3 regions of the Pseudoalteromonas sp. A22 genome follow, and region 1 is predicted to be linked to each of the others. Evidence: predicted binding sites of a transcription regulator. Region 1 holds the regulator's gene; each other region holds the start of a gene.
The links. Region 1 encodes sigma-54, which starts transcription at its own class of promoters, with help from an activator protein. Its sites were predicted from a motif close to GTTGGCACGNNNNTNGNNT; they were not measured.
Positions count from the first base shown of each region.

Region 1 (6,085 bases):
AAATATCGACAGGCTGCTTATCTATGGCTTCAAACTGGATCCCTTGCTCGCTGACAAGCACCATTGCAAGGATTTTATCCAAACCTTCAAGTCGACCATGGGGAATGGCAATGCCTTTACCGATCCCTGTGCTGCCTAATTTCTCTCGCGCCATTAAAGCGTCCAAGATAGCATGCTGACTGGTATTTGGAATTTGGCTATGAGCCAGTTCGCTGATGTATTCTAAAATACGTTTTTTGCTATTAAAAAGGACCGCAGCTTTACTGCAGTCCTTGTTCACTAATTCACTTAATTTCATCTTAGTGTCGAGTGAGCTTCTCTTTGTGTTTAATAACTTGACGATCTAGCTTGTCGATAAGGCCATCAATTGCGGCATACATATCTTGATGCTCTGTTGATGCAAATAGCTCGCCGCCGTTTACGTGTAATGTTGCTTCTGCTTTTTGTACTAGTTTCTCGACATCAAGGATCACATGCACGTTATTGATATGATCAAAGTGCCTTTCTAGCTTCGCAAACTTGTTGGTGACATAGTCTCTTAATGAGTCAGTAATTTCTACATGGCGACCAGTTAGATTTAGTTGCATAAGCATTTTTCCTTCTTGGGTTTTACGTCTTATATCAAGCTTTTACGCTGATTTGACGGTGGAATGGCTAGGGATTCACGATATTTTGCAATCGTGCGTCTCGCTACCTTAATTCCTTGCTCAGCTAAAATATCTGCAATTTTGCTGTCACTCAATGGCTTAGCGGTATTTTCTGCAGCTATCAGCTTTTTGATAAGTGCTCTAATTGCTGTAGAGGAGCACTCACCTCCATTTTCTGTACTTACATGGCTAGAGAAGAAATACTTCAGCTCAAATATTCCCCGAGGTGTATGCATGTATTTTTGTGTTGTCACACGGGAAATTGTGGACTCATGCATCTCAACCATTTCAGCAACATCATTTAGCACCATAGGGCGCATTGCTTCGGGGCCATGTTCAAAGAATGCCTGTTGTTGTTGCACAATGCAATTGGTAACTTTTAATAATGTATCATTTCGGCTTTCTAAGCTTTTAATAAACCACTTTGCTTCTTGTAAATGTGAGCGAATAAACTGACTATCCGTACTGGATTTCGCTGTTCTAGACATCGCAGCGTAATGGTCGTTTACTCTTATTTTAGGCATAGCATCAGGATTTAGCTCTACGACCCAACGACCTTTTACTTTTTTCACCGATACGTCAGGGATCACATATTCAGGCTCTTCATGAATAATGCTTGCCGCTGGTTTTGGGTTAAGGCTATGAATTAACGTCATGACCTCTTTGAGATCGGCTTCTTTAAGGCGCGTTTTCTTTGCCAAAGTTCGATAGTCACGGCTGGCAAGCAAGTCGATATGCTCTGTCAGAATCATTTTTGTTTCGGCAATCCATGGCGTATCCGGAGCGAACTGATTTAGCTGAATACACAAGCATTCTTGTAAACTACGCGCTGCGATACCGACAGGATCGAAAAGTTGAATACGTTTGAGCACGGCTTCGACTTCATCCAGCTCAATAGGCTCTTCGCTACTCTCGTCATTAATGCTTTCTAAAATGTCTTCGCAAGACAGTGTTAAAATGCCTGACAGGTCGACCGCTTCAATAATCGCAATCGCAATCGCTCTATCTGTTGGACTAAATGGTGTCAGCTCAAGTTGCCACATGAGATAGTCGTGGAGAGATTCAGAGGTTTCCCCTTGATAAACATTATCGTCATCAGGAAGTGGGCCTGAACTTGCAGCGGGTGCTGCGCTCATATATTCATCCCAAGTGACATCCATGGCAAGGTCATCACTGACAGTGTCTTTGCTCATGGCGGTATCTGAGTCTATTTCATAGTCACTAACCTGCGCTTCATCGCTTGAATCTTGATTGTCGTCAGCACTACTTTTTTCTTGGCTGTGTTGGTCAGCGTTTTCGCCGTCAGTATTATCACCTTCTTCCACTTCCAACAATGGATTGCTGTCTAATGCTTCTTGTATTTCTTGTTGCAGATCCAATGTACTAAGCTGCAGCAAGCGAATGGCTTGTTGCAGTTGTGGAGTCATTGTAAGTTGCTGCCCCATGCGCAGCTGTAATGATTGCCTCATGTATCTCTAACAATCCTTTTTAACAGTTATTAATACTACGTCTTAACTATAGCTTGAATTGTTCGCCTAGGTAGACATCTCTTACGGTTTGATCTGCCAAAACATGTTCTGGCGTGCCTGCAGCGATTAACTCACCATGTGAAACGATGTAGGCTTTTTCACATACGTCCAGTGTTTCTCTAACGTTATGATCGGTGATTAGCACACCGATACCGCGGTTTTTTAGGTGCTCTATGATTGTCTTTATATCTAACACCGAAATAGGATCAACACCAGCAAAAGGTTCATCTAACAGGATAAACTTAGGATTAGCGGCTAAAGCGCGAGCAATCTCTACGCGTCTTCTTTCGCCTCCCGATAATGCCATGCCCTGTGAGTCACGGATGTGTTGAATATTAAACTCATCCAGTAACTCATTGAGTTCAGCTTCTCTCTCAACTTTAGATAAGTCTTTTCGAGTTTCTAAAATCGCCATCAAATTTTGATAGACCGTGAGTTTTCTAAAGATTGAAGACTCTTGCGGTAGATAGCCAATACCAAGTCGCGCGCGGCTGTGCATCGGTAGCAAAGTGATATCTTCATCATCAATCTGAATAAAACCTTTGTCGCTTGGTACTAACCCTACAATCATGTAGAACGTAGTGGTTTTACCTGCACCATTTGGTCCTAATAAGCCTACAATGCTGCCAGCCTTAACACTTAAGCCAACATTTTTGACGACTTCACGACCTTTATAACTCTTTGCTAGACCAGTTGCTTTGAGCTCGCTCATTAATTGTTACCTTCTTCCTGCGCTTTTTTATCTTTTGCGTTTTTTTTGTCATCAACAGGAACAAGGATGGTTCTTACCCGAGAATCTTCTTGGTCTGAGCGCTCAGCACTGATCAATTGCTTTTCAATGTCATAGGTGATGACTTGCGCATTGATTTTTTGCCCAGTTTGATTGATTTCCGCATCGCCAGAAATGACTAAGGTGCCTTTCGCAACGTCGTAACGAATTTCGTTTGCTTTGGCTTCTAGCAAATTACCATCAGGTTGACGTTCGCTGAAAATAGCTGGGCTGCCAGTTGCAACAAGCAGTTGCTTGTTAGTACCAAGCTCCGCGCGGCGGTGGACTTCTAGGCGATCGGCATTTATTTTTCTGTTGCCATGAATAATAACAACATTCTGTTCAAAAATACCGATGTTGCTTTGCAGTTGAGCTTGCTGACGGCCAGCATCAATAATGACTTCATTTTGTTCTGCAGCATTTGCTAAAGTAGAACTTGCAAGCAAGCCGATGAAAACTAGTTTGTTAATGATTTTACTGGTCATAATAAATTGTCTTTGTGTGGTTGATGAGTTCGATCACTTGCTTTTGTAGATCCGCATGCAGCCCTTTACCCGTGATCCTAAGACTAGGACCGGTGATAACGACAGGGTGTTCCGATTTCATCAATTTTTGCTTAATTTCAACTCTTACATTATCGGCATTGATATTGGTGATCATGGCGTTAGGCGTTAAATTCTTTGCCAGTACATTGCCTTCTAATATCAAGGTATTGTTTTCGTACAGTGTTGCTTCTAATGCACTTATTTGCCAATTCTGCTCACCGTTATATAAGGTGAAAATAGGCTTTTCAAAGTGACTAAAGCCAAGATCTTGATACAACTCCATCTTATCAGCAGTTACCTGATAGTTTAATAAGCCATTTTCACTATAGGTCGTTTGCTGAAGCGTGGTTGCAACATAATCGGGCTTAGCTAACGGTTCATCTTCTTTTGCTGAGTCCGCCTCTGATGGATTAAACATGGGCGACCACATCCATACCATTAAAGAAGCGAAAACAATGAGTAAGATGACACGTAATACGGTCATGTACTTGATCCTTTGGAAGTCAATAAGTGATTTTGGCTGAGCATTAGAAGATCAGTCAACTCTCTCACGGCACCAAAACCACCAGGCATCAAGGTCGTGTAATGGGCGATATGTTTAACAAGAGGATGTGCATCATTGACGGCAACGGCAAAACCGACTCGCTCCATTACGGGTAGATCTGGGCCATCATCACCAATATACGCAATTTCGTCATCACTAAGGTTGAGCTTAGTCTTCAGTTCATCATATGCCACTAACTTGTTTTCTTGGCCTTGGTAAATATAAGTTACATTTAAACTAGTCATGCGTTGCTGAACTATTTGTGAATGCCTACCTGTGATAACGGCGACTTCGATACCACTATCAATCAAGGCCTTAATACCAAACCCATCTTTGGTATTAAATGCTTTCAGTTCTTCTCCATTATTACCAAGGTATATACGTCCATCTGAGAATACGCCATCAATATCGCAAATCAATAATTTGATTTGTTTTGCTTTTTCCCAAGCTTCAGGTGAAATCGTCTGATATAAATCTTCAAATTGCATTACAGCACCCCCGCTCTAAGTAAATCTTGCGTATTCAAGGCGCCAACCGGTATGTTGTTTTCGTTTACCACAATCAAGCCATTAATTCGTTTGGTTTCCATGATATTGAGTACCTCAGCTGCGAGCATATCGGCGCGTGCCGTCGTACTTTTAGCCGTCATTACTTGCGTGATTGGGGTGGTATGAATATCGACCTTTTGTTCGATAATACGCCGCAAGTCACCATCGGTAAAAATACCTTGTAATTGCGAGCTTTCATCTACGATTGCCGTCATACCTAAACTTTTAGCTGACATTTCAAATAAAGCTTCTTTAACTGTGCAATGACTATTGACCATAGGGATTGCATCCCCTTGATGCATGACATCAGCAACGGTTAGTAGTAGACGCCTTCCTAAACTACCGCCAGGATGAGAAAGCGCAAAATCATCAGCCGTAAAGCCTCTGGCTTCAAGTAGCGCAACCGCGAGCGCATCACCCATCACTAGTGTAGCTGTGGTGCTAGCCGTGGGTGCAAGTCCTAATGGGCAGGCTTCTTTTGATACTTTAACACAAAGGTGAACCGTCGCATTACGAGCCATTGTAGAGCTCGGGTTGCCTGTCATGGAAATAACGGGGGCTCCTAAACGCTTTATCACAGGCAGGATTGAGATCACCTCTTGGGTTTCCCCTGAGTTGGAGATCATCAAAACCACATCATCTTTGGTGATCATACCCAAGTCGCCGTGACTTGCTTCACCTGGATGAACAAAAAATGCGGGGCTGCCAGTACTTGCGAGTGTCGCTGCGATTTTGTTACCAATGTGGCCTGATTTACCCATGCCAATCACGATGATGCGACCTTGGCAGCCAAACATAATTTCACAGGCTTTTACAAATTGTTGATCAACAAACTGTTGCACTTCTTCTATTGCTGCAAGTTCGGTAGCAAAAACTTGATTTGCAGAATCAATAAATGGGTTCGTTGTCACAAGGCTTCCTTAAATGATGTAGTAAATATAACCGACGAAGCTAGCGACAAGTATGCCACCTTCCAAGCGGTTGATGCGGCGCTGACCTGTTAGGCTGAGGCTCATTAGGATAAGCAGCAGTGTCGCGCCAAGCATAATAAAGATATCACGTGACGCAATATTGGCGTCGAGGACAGATGGGTTGATAATCCCAGCAATAGATAGCACTGCCAATATATTAAAGATGTTCGAGCCAATAATATTGCCAAGCGCTAGATCGTCTTCTTTTTTAAGTACGCCAGCAACACATGCCGCAAGCTCGGGTAAACTAGTACCAACGGCGATAATGGTTAATCCTATTAGCAGGTCACTCATGCCAAAATATTTGGCGATGTCAACCGCAGCGCCAACGAGATAGTCCGCGCTAATAGGCAGTAAAATCATACCCACGATTAACCAGAAAACGGCTTTTTGAGTTGGAATATTATTTGGCACTTCTTCACAGGCTTCACTGACAAATGGGTCATCATTATCTCCACCACCACGCTTGGTGATAATGATAAGTGCAAGAAGAAAAGCGGCGAAACCGACTAATAACAAAACACCTTCTACG
Region 1 is NZ_CP047238.1:3,660,545-3,666,629, reverse strand. It holds gene ptsN (PTS IIA-like nitrogen regulatory protein PtsN) at 1-298, opposite strand, end outside; gene hpf (ribosome hibernation promoting factor) at 300-587, opposite strand; gene GSF04_RS21440 (RNA polymerase factor sigma-54) at 617-2,116, opposite strand; gene lptB (LPS export ABC transporter ATP-binding protein) at 2,163-2,888, opposite strand; gene lptA (lipopolysaccharide transport periplasmic protein LptA) at 2,888-3,430, opposite strand; gene lptC (LPS export ABC transporter periplasmic protein LptC) at 3,420-3,974, opposite strand; gene kdsC (3-deoxy-manno-octulosonate-8-phosphatase KdsC) at 3,971-4,522, opposite strand; gene GSF04_RS21415 (KpsF/GutQ family sugar-phosphate isomerase) at 4,522-5,493, opposite strand; gene GSF04_RS21410 (calcium/sodium antiporter) at 5,503-6,085, opposite strand, start outside.

Region 2 (6,085 bases), on a different replicon from region 1:
ATGGCGAAAAAGCCTGAAAACGCGATGGCGCTGATGAAAAAAGTGTGGCCAGCAGCAATTGCCCGCGTGAAAGAAGAAGTTGCTGACATGCAAGCGATCGCCGACAAAGAAGGCGCCGATATCACCATCAAGCCATGGGATTACCGTTTCTACGCCGAGAAGGTTCGCCAAGCTAAATATCAATTGGATTCAAACGAAGTTAAAGCTTATTTACAGCTAGATAATCTGCGCGAAGCAATGTTCTATGTTGCAGGCCGTTTGTTTAACTTTGAGTTCACCGAAGTGCCTAAGGGCTCAGTACCAGTGTTCCACCCTGACGTTCGTGTATGGGAAGTAACAGACAAAACCACCGGTGATAATATCGGCCTTTGGTATTTAGACCCGTTCGCACGTAAAGGTAAACGCTCTGGTGCGTGGGCCATATCATATCGTAGCCATACAACATTTGATGGTAAAACAAATGTGCTTAGCTCAAACAACTCCAACTTTGTGAAAGCACCTGAAGGTGAAGCGACCTTAATTTCTTGGTCAGATGCAGAAACCTATTTCCATGAGTTTGGTCACGCGCTGCATGCGCTTTCATCAAACGTGAAGTACCCAAGTTCAAACTCTGGTGTGCGCGACTACACTGAGTTCCAATCTCAGCTATTGGAGCGTTGGTTGGCAACGGACGAAGTGATCAATCGTTACTTAGTTCACTATAAAACAGGCAAACCTATGCCTAAAGCGCTAATCGAGAAAATCAAGAAGTCAGCAACCTTTAACCAAGGTTTCGCGACGACTGAATACCTTGGATCGGCTATCATGGATATGCTTTTCCATACCACAGATCCTGACAAGATTGGCGACCCTGTTGCATTCGAAAAGTCTCAGTTAGGTGCGCTTGGCATGCCGGACGAGGTAGTGATGCGCCATCGTACAACTCACTTTGGTCACGTATTCTCAGGTGAAGGTTATTCAGCGGGTTACTACGGTTACCTGTGGGCTGAGGTATTAACTTCTGATGCAGCAGAAGCGTTTGCTGAAGCGCCAGGTGGCTTCTACGACAAAGACGTTGCACAGCGTTTAGTGGATTACCTATTCTCAGTTCGCAACTCAATGGATCCAGCAGAAGCGTATCGCAAGTTTAGAGGCCGTGACGCTGAAGTTGAGGCGCTAATGCGTGATAGAGGCTTTCCGGTAGAGAAGTAAAAAGTTTACTCTGCTATTTGGATAATAAAAAACCCCTGAACCAAGGGGTTTTTTATTAAGCTTTAGCTTTTGGATTTCGTGCCGTCACCAAATAGGGATTTAAGGCCGTCGGCAAATTGCTTTATTTGCGCTTTCATCGAGCGCTTTACACTAACTTCAATGCTACCCAAAATCATTCTGCCGTGAATATAAATTCGTGGACGCTGTTTCACCTGCCCTGCAGATGCAAGCGTGTTTCTTGTGTTTTCTACTGAACCCATAATATTACGAATATCGGTGACGACATCGACCGTGTCTGGTACAAAAATTTCGTCACTGCCTAAAATGCAATCTATATAAATATGTACTTCAGGGTGACTAAAAATTGCGTTGCTAAAATCTAGTTCCAAGCTGCCAAGGTAGTTTTTTAGGTGGATCTCTTTAGGTACGACCCACTCGCCACTGCGATGGTTGGAACTAAGTATAGAGGTAATGCTTATTGCCTCAGCACCATCTACGCTGGAGGTAAATTTTGGACCCAAACGAGCGGCTTTTTCGCTGTGATATCTTGCATCCGACTTGAGCGGTAAATCAGCACTAAGTGCTGCAATTTGTTCTTGTTCGTTCAGATCGTATGCTTTATCCAATCGTCTCTCGAATGCATCAGCCGAAAGCTCACCGTGGCTGTAATTTAGAATTAACTGGTCAATCACCTCTTCCCTGACGGATTCGAGAGGTCTATCTTTTAATGGTACAGACATATGGTTGGTTCCGTTCTCTTGATTTGTGGTTAGAGTAGCAACAACCAAGCCAATATTAAATTACATATAAAACAAATGGTTAGTATTTTGTAATATCAACTTACTCTATTTATTTGCTAATATTTAGTTATACAAAATAGTATTTGGTCAAAATTACCACTATTAGATGGCAGGTAACGCAGTAGCGCAGGTGTAGTTTGATATTGTCAGTCACTTTGCTATGGTAGTAGGTGTTCGCAAAACAACCAAAGGAGATTAGTTATGGCGAAGAAAGGCGATGTTAAAGCGCTTAAAAAAGAGCTGAAAGCGCGTAAAGCAAAGATTGAAAAGCATGAAGCGAAAATCAAAAAGCTGAAAAAAGCGATTAAAAAGGCTTAAAAGCCATTAGCCCTAACGCAAAGGGATAAGTAAGCGAGCGGTAAATATACCGCTCTTTTTGCAAGTCAGATTAAATCGAAAGATGGCTATATAGCAACCAAGTTCCCACACAGATTAAGGTCAACCCACCAAAGGTTTCAGCTCGACTACCAAGAAACTTTCCTGCCGAATGCCCAATCATCACCCCAATTGTTACCATCATGGTGGTGGCAAGGCCAATGAGCGCAGCGGCGAGCCATATATTCACATCAACAAATGCGAGACTGACACCGACAGCCATTGCATCAATGCTAGTGCCAAACGCTGTGATAATGGTTTTTAACCAAGGCTGCTTTGCGTGTTGCGTTGGTGCATCGTCATCACCCTTAAGGCTCTCATAAATTATATGAGCGCCAAGTCCTAACAATAAGATAAACGCAATCCAATGATCCCAAGCCTCGACATAGCCAGCTGCAGATTGTCCTATTAACCAGCCAATTAGCGGTGTACTGGCTTCAATAATCCCAAAAATAAGGCCGATTTTTATGGCTTCGGTAAGCCGAGGTGATTTTAGGCTGGCGCCTTTACCGATTGCCGCGGCAAACGCATCGGTAGACATGGCGTATGCTAACAGTAGCAGGGTGACGAAATTCATTTACATTGCTCCGGTCGGGCGATTTGAGTCCACGATACATCCACACGCCCGACCACAGGCATGGATATATCGATGGTCTCGCCAACCGAGAGGTGTCCGCACCATGGCATTTTGGCCAATTATGTTGATACGAACTCTTCCGAGCATTGGAAGCAGGCTACTCCCCAACGAGTTGCGATAATATCAAGAATTGCAGTGGATGCAAAACCAAAATTGAGCAGCTCCTGACGGTGATAATTCTCGTTACCTTTATGACGGGGCAAAGCAGTCTATTTCGGTTGTGATAAGCTGCTCCTTTGCATCACCGAGTATAAGTACCTCGCCATTAGGGTTCACAAGAAGGCTTTGGCCGATAAATTGAATTCCCGTGCCATTGCTGTGGTCCATTCCTAGGCGATTGGCTGAAATAATATGGACTTTATACTTCTTGGCTTGTTTTATTATGGTATCAAGGCTGTCTTCGCCACAATAATTTGAAGGGTTCACAATGAGCTGTACGCCCTGCTCGGTGAGTTGCATCAGCCCCTCTTCAAACCAGATGTCGTAACATAATAAAATACCCACTTTAATACCCATTACTTCGTGCACTTTGAATGCATTACCTGATTGAAAAAAGCGCTTATCGGGCGGTGCTAAAAAAACCTTACGATGTACGCCAACAATCCCTTCTGGACCCACTATAGCCGCACTATTAAAGTGCTCACAGCCTGCCTTCTCAATGATGCCAGCGATGATAGTACCGTGTTGTTGTTGTGCGATAGATTGAAGCAGGCTGATAGTCGTGCTGTCGGATAACTCCTCTGCCATTTCCTCCATATGAGTATGGCAAAGAAAGAGGCTACCTGAAGTACATAATTCGGGTAAGACGATGAGATCAAAGTCAGCCTTTGATAAGGTTTTTTCTATGGTTGTCCAGTTGCATTGAGGGTCGCCATAGTTGACTGCAAATTGATAAAACCCCACTTTCATCGTTCACCTACGTAATATTGGGCCAAGCAAACTGCCTAAAGGTCAGATTGAATCTAGCACCAATCTCTTTAGGTGCAGGAGGTACGGCATGTTGGAACTGCGTTTGAAAGCCATTTCCCATGATGAATAACGAACCGTCTTCTAGCTGCTGTTCAAATTGCTCATCGGGATTTTCTTGATGACGAACTTGAAACAAGCGCTCGGCACCTAAGCTCAGAGAAGCGATAACATTAGTTGGCCCAAATGCGGACAGATCACTGTGAAAGTCCATATACTCCTCACCATCTGGATAAAAAATACAGACACAGACGCTAAATTCGATACCTATTTGAGTCTGTAATCGCTGCTGTATTGATGCAATCAAATCAGGCCAAGTTTGGCGTCTACCATGATAGCTAGGAAATACCGCTGGATCTTCGAGCCTTGGCTCTACAAACATCATTTTCCAGGGTCTAATCTCTGTATTTTCACCGTTAGGCAAGGTGATGATTTCAGGCTGAGATAAATCACAGTGCTTGATTAACCACTGATACAGTGAGTGGCTTTCTGCCTTGGTAAGAAACGCTGGAATATACTCTGCCTCGGCGTTATCGATAAGTGGAAGTTTCATGACTAATTCCTTGTTGTTGCTATTTTTCTTTAACAAAAAGAACAGCACTAAAGCAAGACACTAAAGCAGCTCCCTTTTCCTACTTCAGAGGTTGCGCTGATCCGCCCTTTGTGGCGATGGATAATTTGTTGGCTGAGTGCAAGTCCAATTCCTGAGCCATGAGGTTTTGTGGTAAAAAATGGTACGAATATTTTATCAAGTGCGCTGGGTTCTATTCCTTCCCCGTTATCAGCGACGTTGATCTCACATTTGCCGTAGCGATTAATCGTTGCTGATACAGTCACTACTTTTTCTTGGTTGTTATGTTTCATGGCATCTTTGGCGTTATTTAGTAGATTGAGCAGCACTTGTTCTATCATCTTTCTATCAACATTAATGCTCAGCGCAGCGGGCGTCACGTCAAAGTGTAGAGTGATATTGGCGTCCCTAAAGTCGCGTTTTATCAGCGGTGTAATGTCGTCAAATAAAGTCTGTACCGCAAGCGGTTGGAGGTCAAGTTCAGGAATATGCGTGAGCTTTCTGTAGTTATCAATAAAGCCAAGTAAAGACTGGCTTCTAATACCAATTGCTTGCAGGCTTTGTAGGTAGTCTTCAACGAGCTCTTGGTCTGTCACCGCTTCAGCTAGCTGATTATTGGTGATATTAACTAGCGTATTGGAGAGTGAATAAATCGGTGCGACGGAGTTTCCTATTTCATGGATAAGCACGCGGATCAGCTTTTGCCAAGATTCGATTTGGGTGCTCTCTAGCTGCTCTGAAATCGCGGTGAAAAGCCAAAGTTGGTACTGATTGCCTTGATTGGAAAACGTAAAATATTTAAATAGTAAGTCTTTGGCGATGTGACTACCTACTTTGGCCTGTTCAAGCTCTGGGTGTGCTGCAAGTAGTGAGTGTCCAGACTCTGCGCCGCGAATATCCAACAATTGCTTTGCGCTGTTATTACAAATCAAAATGGTGTGGCCATTTTTGATAAGGATCAGACCTGCTTCTATGTGTTGCAGCATGGTTTCGTATGTGGTGATGAGCTCTGTCTGCTTAGTTTTATCTTGCTGAGCTTTCTGAATAAGCTCGTTACAGGTTGTAAGTGCTTGCTTACTTATTGGGTGCTTATTATCAATTCTAAAGCTGCCATCTTGATACTTGAGCGCAGTAAACACCTCTTCGAATTGTTGTTTTTGTCTTTTCAGTGTGGCAATAGACAGCACTGTGAATAGCACTGCAATCGCAATGGATAACCCACTAAACAAAAAGACGTAGCTGTGGAGAAAACCCAATACACCAAGTGTGGCGAATAAAATGGCTGCGAGTTGAAAAATGGCCATGCGAACGAGGCTATTATTCCACATCATACTTCTCCATTTTACGGTACAGTGACGCTCGAGTGATCCCAAGCGCTTTAGCCGCATGGCTGATATTTCCTTTAAAGTCTCGAACCGCCCGCTCTATGGTGTGCTGCTCTATTTCTGCGAGATTATAGGTGTCAAGAAATCCCGCGTTCTCCTCAGAGCTTGCCCCTGGACTGGTGAGCTGAAACTGCAATTGGGTTGAGTCAGATAAAATAAC
Region 2 is NZ_CP047237.1:1,125,493-1,131,577, reverse strand. It holds gene GSF04_RS04575 (M3 family metallopeptidase) at 1-1,191, shown strand, start outside; gene GSF04_RS04570 (LiaF domain-containing protein) at 1,254-1,931, opposite strand; gene GSF04_RS04565 (manganese efflux pump MntP family protein) at 2,380-2,943, opposite strand; yybP-ykoY riboswitch at 2,980-3,121, opposite strand; gene GSF04_RS04560 (nitrilase-related carbon-nitrogen hydrolase) at 3,193-3,912, opposite strand; gene GSF04_RS04555 (alpha-ketoglutarate-dependent dioxygenase AlkB) at 3,920-4,522, opposite strand; gene GSF04_RS04550 (ATP-binding protein) at 4,570-5,871, opposite strand; gene GSF04_RS04545 (sigma-54 dependent transcriptional regulator) at 5,858-6,085, opposite strand, start outside.
Region 2: the regulator sigma-54 is predicted to act here: its motif matches at 1,967-1,985, upstream of GSF04_RS04570 (LiaF domain-containing protein).

Region 3 (6,085 bases), 540 kb from region 1:
AAGCGATCACGCATTTTTCCGCTCGGATCGAGTTGCCACATATTGTACTTGGCATCAAAGTAATTCGTTGCGCCATCGTAGTAGCCAGACTGGATCATCACGTTTAGGTAAGGGTTTTGTGCCATCGCTAATCGTAATTGCTCACCGACATTATTATCGCTGTTATCCCAAGGGTAAACTGAACCAAACATATTATATTTTACATCGGTTTTATAGTTGAGCTCCGTTGCGAAGTAATGATTGATCGCTGGCGTAAATGAGTGCAACCAAGAGGTCAGCTCAGGCCAATAATCAGGGCGAGAACCAGCGTCTCTTTTATCAATACCAAGGTAGCGTGAGTCCAAACGACCTAGGGTATAGCCACGCTCACGCAACAGTTCTTTCCAAAATGCCGCAGTAGGAATATCTAGGTTGTTTTGAGCTACAAAGCGCTCGCTTAAGCCACTATATTTAGCAACGGCCTGTGTCACACTTTGCTTTTCTTGGGCACTGATAAATGCGCCTTTGGCGAGTGCGGGAAGATACTGATCAACCGTATATTGTTCAACCTCTGCAAGTACTTCGAGTAAATCTTTATTTTGCAATTCAGAAGACAGCGCCTTGTGGTACCAAGCGGCAGCAGCGTAATATGGTAAACGGTTTGCCACTTCAACCGGACCTTCTCGTTTAATGCCGATTTCTGTAGGAGATACCAACACCACGCCATTGAGGTAAAGCCACTGGTTGTTTTGCATCGCGTGCGCAAGACCTGACACTCGAGTCGTGCCGTAGCTCTCACCAATCAGGTACTTAGGGGAAAGCATACGCTCATTGCGATGAATAAATGTATTGAGCCATTCGGCTAAGTACTTCACGTCCGCGTTGACACCAAAAAACATCTTTGTTTGTTCGGCTTTACTAGGATATTTACCTTCAGCATTTTTGAGTACGCGAGAATAACCTGTGTTGACTGGGTTTACATAAACAATATCGGCAACATCTAGCACTGAATATGGGTTATCTTTCAAGCCGTAAGGTTGCAGTGGATACCCTTCGTCATCAATTTTTAATACTCTTGGGCCAGTATAGGCAATATGCATCCACACGGAAGCAGAGCCCGGACCACCGTTAAATGAGATCAACAGCGGGCGTTTGCTCATATCTTTGATTTTTGTGCGCTTATAGTAGGTGTAATGCAACGTTGCAACTGCGTCGCCGTTTTCATTCCACACCGGCTGTGTGCCTGTTGTTGCGGTGTAGTTAATACGTTCACCTTTTATTTCGGCTCTATGCTCAGTTGTTATTTTATGATCTATCTCAATTGCGCGGTTGTGCTCTTCAGCTATGCTTGGCGCTGAGAGTAGGGCACAACTCACGAGCAATAGTGGTAGTAGTTTTTTCATTGCTTCCTCGGTATTACAGTAGGTATGTCTGCATTAAAGAAGTATTTCATCTGAAATTCAAAGCCATTGAGACAAACTCAACAAAAAAAACGGCAGGTTTGAAAGTAGGCTGTTGTAACCTCGTTTATCGAAAAGTAACGAATTTGAGCCGATTTGGTTTTTTTTAGTGCAAAATTCGCGTATATTTAGTACTTTATTATGTAGTAATAAAGTATTTAGCCCCGTTAAATTCTTGTTTCACTGCGCTTCTCGTTGTACTTAAGAGATCTCAATCCATGCAAAGAATTTTAATTGTTGAAGACAGTAAAGTCGTACAACAGGTATTGCGACACCTTGCTGCTCAGCATCTAGATGTCGAAATCGATTTTGCTTGGTCCCTCAAGGAAAGTAAGGACTTCTTAGCACAGCACCAATATACATTGGCGCTGGTAGATTTAACGCTGCCCGATGCGATGGACGCAGAGGTCGTGCAGCTCACGCTCAGCCACAAAATTCCTACCGTGGTGCTGACCTCAAAAATAGATGAATATAGCCGCCAGCAAATGCTTGAAATGGGCGTGGTGGATTATGTGATTAAAGACAACCGTGATTCATACCTATACGCGGTCAAGTTAGCATCTAGACTGTTGAGAAACCAAGGTTGCAAGGCGCTGATCGCCGATGATTCTGTGATCAGTCGAGCTGTAATGAAGCAGATGCTTGAAAAGCAATTATTTACAGTGCTTGAGGCGCAAGATGGCGAACAGGCATTGGAGATGTTGTTATCTGACCATGAAATTAAATTGCTGCTGACAGACTTTGCGATGCCGACGATGGATGGCTTTGAGTTGGTGAAATCCGTTCGTAATAGTCGTGGGCGAGATGAGTTGGCGATTATTGGTCTGTCTGGCGCTGGAAGTCATGGTTTGTCAGCAAAGTTTATCAAATACGGCGCCAATGACTTTTTGGCAAAACCTTTTATGAGTGAAGAGTTTCATTGCCGCATCATGCAGACGATGGAGCAGCTCAATTTGATTGCAGAAATCAAAGAATATGCCCATCGAGACTATTTAACAGGACTTTATAATCGCCGTTATTTCTGTCAGCAAGCAGAGCGTTTAATCAAGAACAAACCGAGTCAGCATATATTGGCATTGTTAGACCTCGATCATTTTAAATCTATTAATGATCAATATGGTCATGAAAGCGGTGATGATGTACTTAAACAAGTTGCTGATTTACTGCGTAGTGCATTTGGTCACTACATTGTCGCACGTATTGGTGGGGAAGAGTTTGCTTTGCTTATTCCAAGCTCAGATATGAAGATGGCAAAGCACATGCTAGAAGACTTTAGAGAGCGCCTTGCGCAGCAAGCATTCAAAATTCCTGAGGGTAAGCATTATTGCACCATCAGTATTGGCCTCGCGGCTTGCCAATCAAAGAGTCTAAGCGAAGTAATGCGCAAGGCGGATAAAGCGCTCTACAAAGCGAAGGACAAACAACGAAATTGCGTTATCGCGCATTAGCTTTTCGTTATTTGGGTGCTTATGCACCAACTCAGTTCAGACTTAATATCAATGCACCTAGATGGTGCATTTTTTATGCGTGAAATTCCACTTCTCACTTTAATTCATTGTTAATTAAGGAATAAAAAATTTGGCATAAAGGTTGGATTACTACATACAACAGGATCAACTGTCCTAAGGGGACTCAGCATGAAAATGATAAGTGCAATAATAAAACCATTTAAACTGGATGAGGTACGTGAAGCGTTAGCCGATCTGGGGATTGAAGGCATGACGGTTGTTGACGTTAAAGGGTTTGGGCGTCAGCGCGGCCATACCGAACTGTATCGCGGTGCAGAATATCAAGTCGATTTCATTCCAAAAATAAAAATAGAAATTGCGACGTTAAGCGAAAACGCCGAGCGTGTTGTGGAAACGGTTACAAAGGCTGCGTTCACTGGAAAAATTGGTGATGGAAAAATCTTTGTTTACGACTTAGACCAAGTTGTTCGGATCCGTACCGGCGAACTTGATGAAGAAGCCATTTAAGGGGAGCCAAGCAATGGAAAATACAATAATAGAACTAAAATTTTCATTAAATACCTTTTACTTTTTGATCTCTGGCGTCTTAGTTATGTGGATGGCAGCCGGATTCGCTATGCTTGAAGCGGGATTAGTACGCTCAAAAAATACCACTGAAATCCTTACCAAGAACGTCGCACTGTACGCTATTGCTTGTACTATGTATTTGCTTATTGGTTACAACATCATGTATGTCGATAATGCCGAAGGTGGGGTTTTACCAAGTCTTGGTGCGCTCATTGGCAGTGCTGCTAAGGATGCCGACCATGCACTGCAATCCGACTTTTTCTTCCAAGTGGTATTTGTTGCAACGGCCATGTCAATTGTCTCGGGCGCTGTTGCTGAGCGTATGAAGTTGTGGGCGTTTTTAGCATTTTGTGTGGTGTTAACTGGTTTTATCTACCCATTAGAAGGCTATTGGACGTGGGGCGGTGGTTTCTTATCTGAGCTTGGCTTTGTTGACTTTGCCGGCTCTGCCATTGTGCATGGTGCCGGTGCTGCTGCGGCACTAGCGGGTGTTTTGTTACTTGGTGCGCGCAAAGGAAAATATGGCAAAAATGGTGAGATTTACCCAATTCCTGGTTCCAACATGCCACTGGCTACACTAGGCACCTTTATTTTGTGGATGGGGTGGTTTGGCTTTAACGGTGGCTCTCAGCTGTTCCTTGCCGACAAAGAAAATGCCATCGCGGTCAGCCAAATCATGTTAAATACCAATGCGGCGGCGGCGGCAGGTGCGGTGGCTGCACTGTTGGTGTGTAAATTAATGTGGGGCAAGGCGGATTTAACTATGGTGCTTAATGGTGCACTAGCAGGTCTGGTGACCATTACCGCAGAGCCTGCCTCTCCAACACCTGTACTAGCGCTTATCCTCGGTGCCATAGGTGGTGCATTGGTGGTGTTTAGTATCGTTGCGTTAGATAAGGCAAAAATTGATGATCCTGTCGGTGCTATCTCTGTTCACGGTATATGCGGTGCGCTGGGTGTGATGATGGTGCCATTTTCAAACTCAGACGCTACTTTCCAAGGTCAGGCTGTGGGACTCATCACTATTTTAGGTTTTGTTTTCATTGCTTCTTATATTGTCTGGAGTGTATTGAAAGCGAGCATGGGGATCCGCGTTGGCGAAGAAGAAGAGCTAAGCGGTATGGATCAACATGATTGTGGCGTAGATGCCTATCCTGAGTTCGTGACAGTTCGCGGACAGTAATACCAATTTGGCTCTCGGTCAATATTGTAAAGTTCTCGTTGTCTAAACAAAGTGGGTCCAGTAGGGCTCACTTTTCTTTATAAATATTATTCTACTTTCAGCAGTTGTTAATTTAGGTTACCCTACCATCTTGCGATTCATTTTTTAGTTTTACTTGGGTCATGACGGATAAAAAGAAAAGAACACCTGCCAACAAATCAAACGTCAAAGCGAACACTTCGCGTAAAAACAATACCCAGCAAAACGGTTCTAAGATGCAAAGAATTAAAAGCCGTGTACTGAGCACGTTGTGGTCTTTCTTTTGGAAGGGGACTATTGCGGCGATATTCCTTGTTGCAATCTATATCATCTACTTAGACGCTAAAATAAGCCGGCAGTTTGAGGGTAATAAGTGGGAACTTCCCGTTCAAGTTTATGCCAGATCGATGCAGTTTTTTCCTGATCAGTTCCTTAATGAGGATGAAGTGCTGTGGGAGCTGAAGCGGCTTAACTATTCTCGTGTAAATCGTATCAGCCGTACCGGTCAGTATACCGTTCAAGGTCGTACAATCACCATTCATCGTCGCGCGTTCGAATTCTACGATGGCCCAGAAACAGCGCGTATTTTTACGCTTAATTTTGCTGGTAAGAAGCTTGCCAATATTGTTGATAATCAAGGTCGGCGTTTAGCTGGGGCTCGCCTAGAACCGGTGCAAATTGCTCGGATCGGCAATGAATCGCGGCAAGACAGAGAATTTGTTCCGTTCGATAAATTCCCTAATATTTTAAAAGAAACGCTGCTGGTGGTAGAAGATAGAGACTTTTACCAACATCATGGTGTTTCTGCGCTGTCTATTTTACGTGCGCTGTATGCCAACATCAAAGCTGGGCGAACTGTGCAAGGTGGCAGTACGCTTACGCAACAGCTCGCAAAGAACTTTTATCTCACCAGAGATCGCACCTTAATCCGCAAGGTGCATGAAGCGTTCATCGCATTGATTTTAGATTTCCGTTACAGCAAAGATGAAATCCTCGAAGCCTATTTAAACGAAGTGTTTTTGGGGCAAGCCTATAATCAAGGCGTTCATGGTATGGGGCTTGCGGCCGATTTTTATTTTGGTAAGCCAGTGGACGAGCTTGAGTTTGACCAAGTCGCTATGCTAGTTGCGATGGTTAAAGGGCCATCTTTTTATAACCCAAGACGCTATCCTGAGCGGGTAATGGAAAGGCGTGATTTAGTCTTGAGGCTAATGGTGGAAAATGGCCTTATCACAACGCCCGAATATCGCGCAGCGCTGGCAAGGCCGATTGATGTACAGCCTTTAAAAGCGAGCCGTATGCAGTCTTATCCTGGATATTTGGAGCTGGTGAATCGCGAGTTAAAGAAACTGGTGCCTGATGATGACATTGTCGACTCTGGAATTCGGATTTTTACCTATCTCGATTTA
Region 3 is NZ_CP047238.1:3,115,668-3,121,752, reverse strand. It holds gene GSF04_RS18950 (carboxypeptidase) at 1-1,382, opposite strand, end outside; gene GSF04_RS18945 (diguanylate cyclase) at 1,658-2,887, shown strand; gene GSF04_RS18940 (P-II family nitrogen regulator) at 3,077-3,415, shown strand; gene GSF04_RS18935 (ammonium transporter) at 3,429-4,658, shown strand; gene mrcB (penicillin-binding protein 1B) at 4,820-6,085, shown strand, end outside.
Region 3: the regulator sigma-54 is predicted to act here: its motif matches at 3,017-3,035, upstream of GSF04_RS18940 (P-II family nitrogen regulator).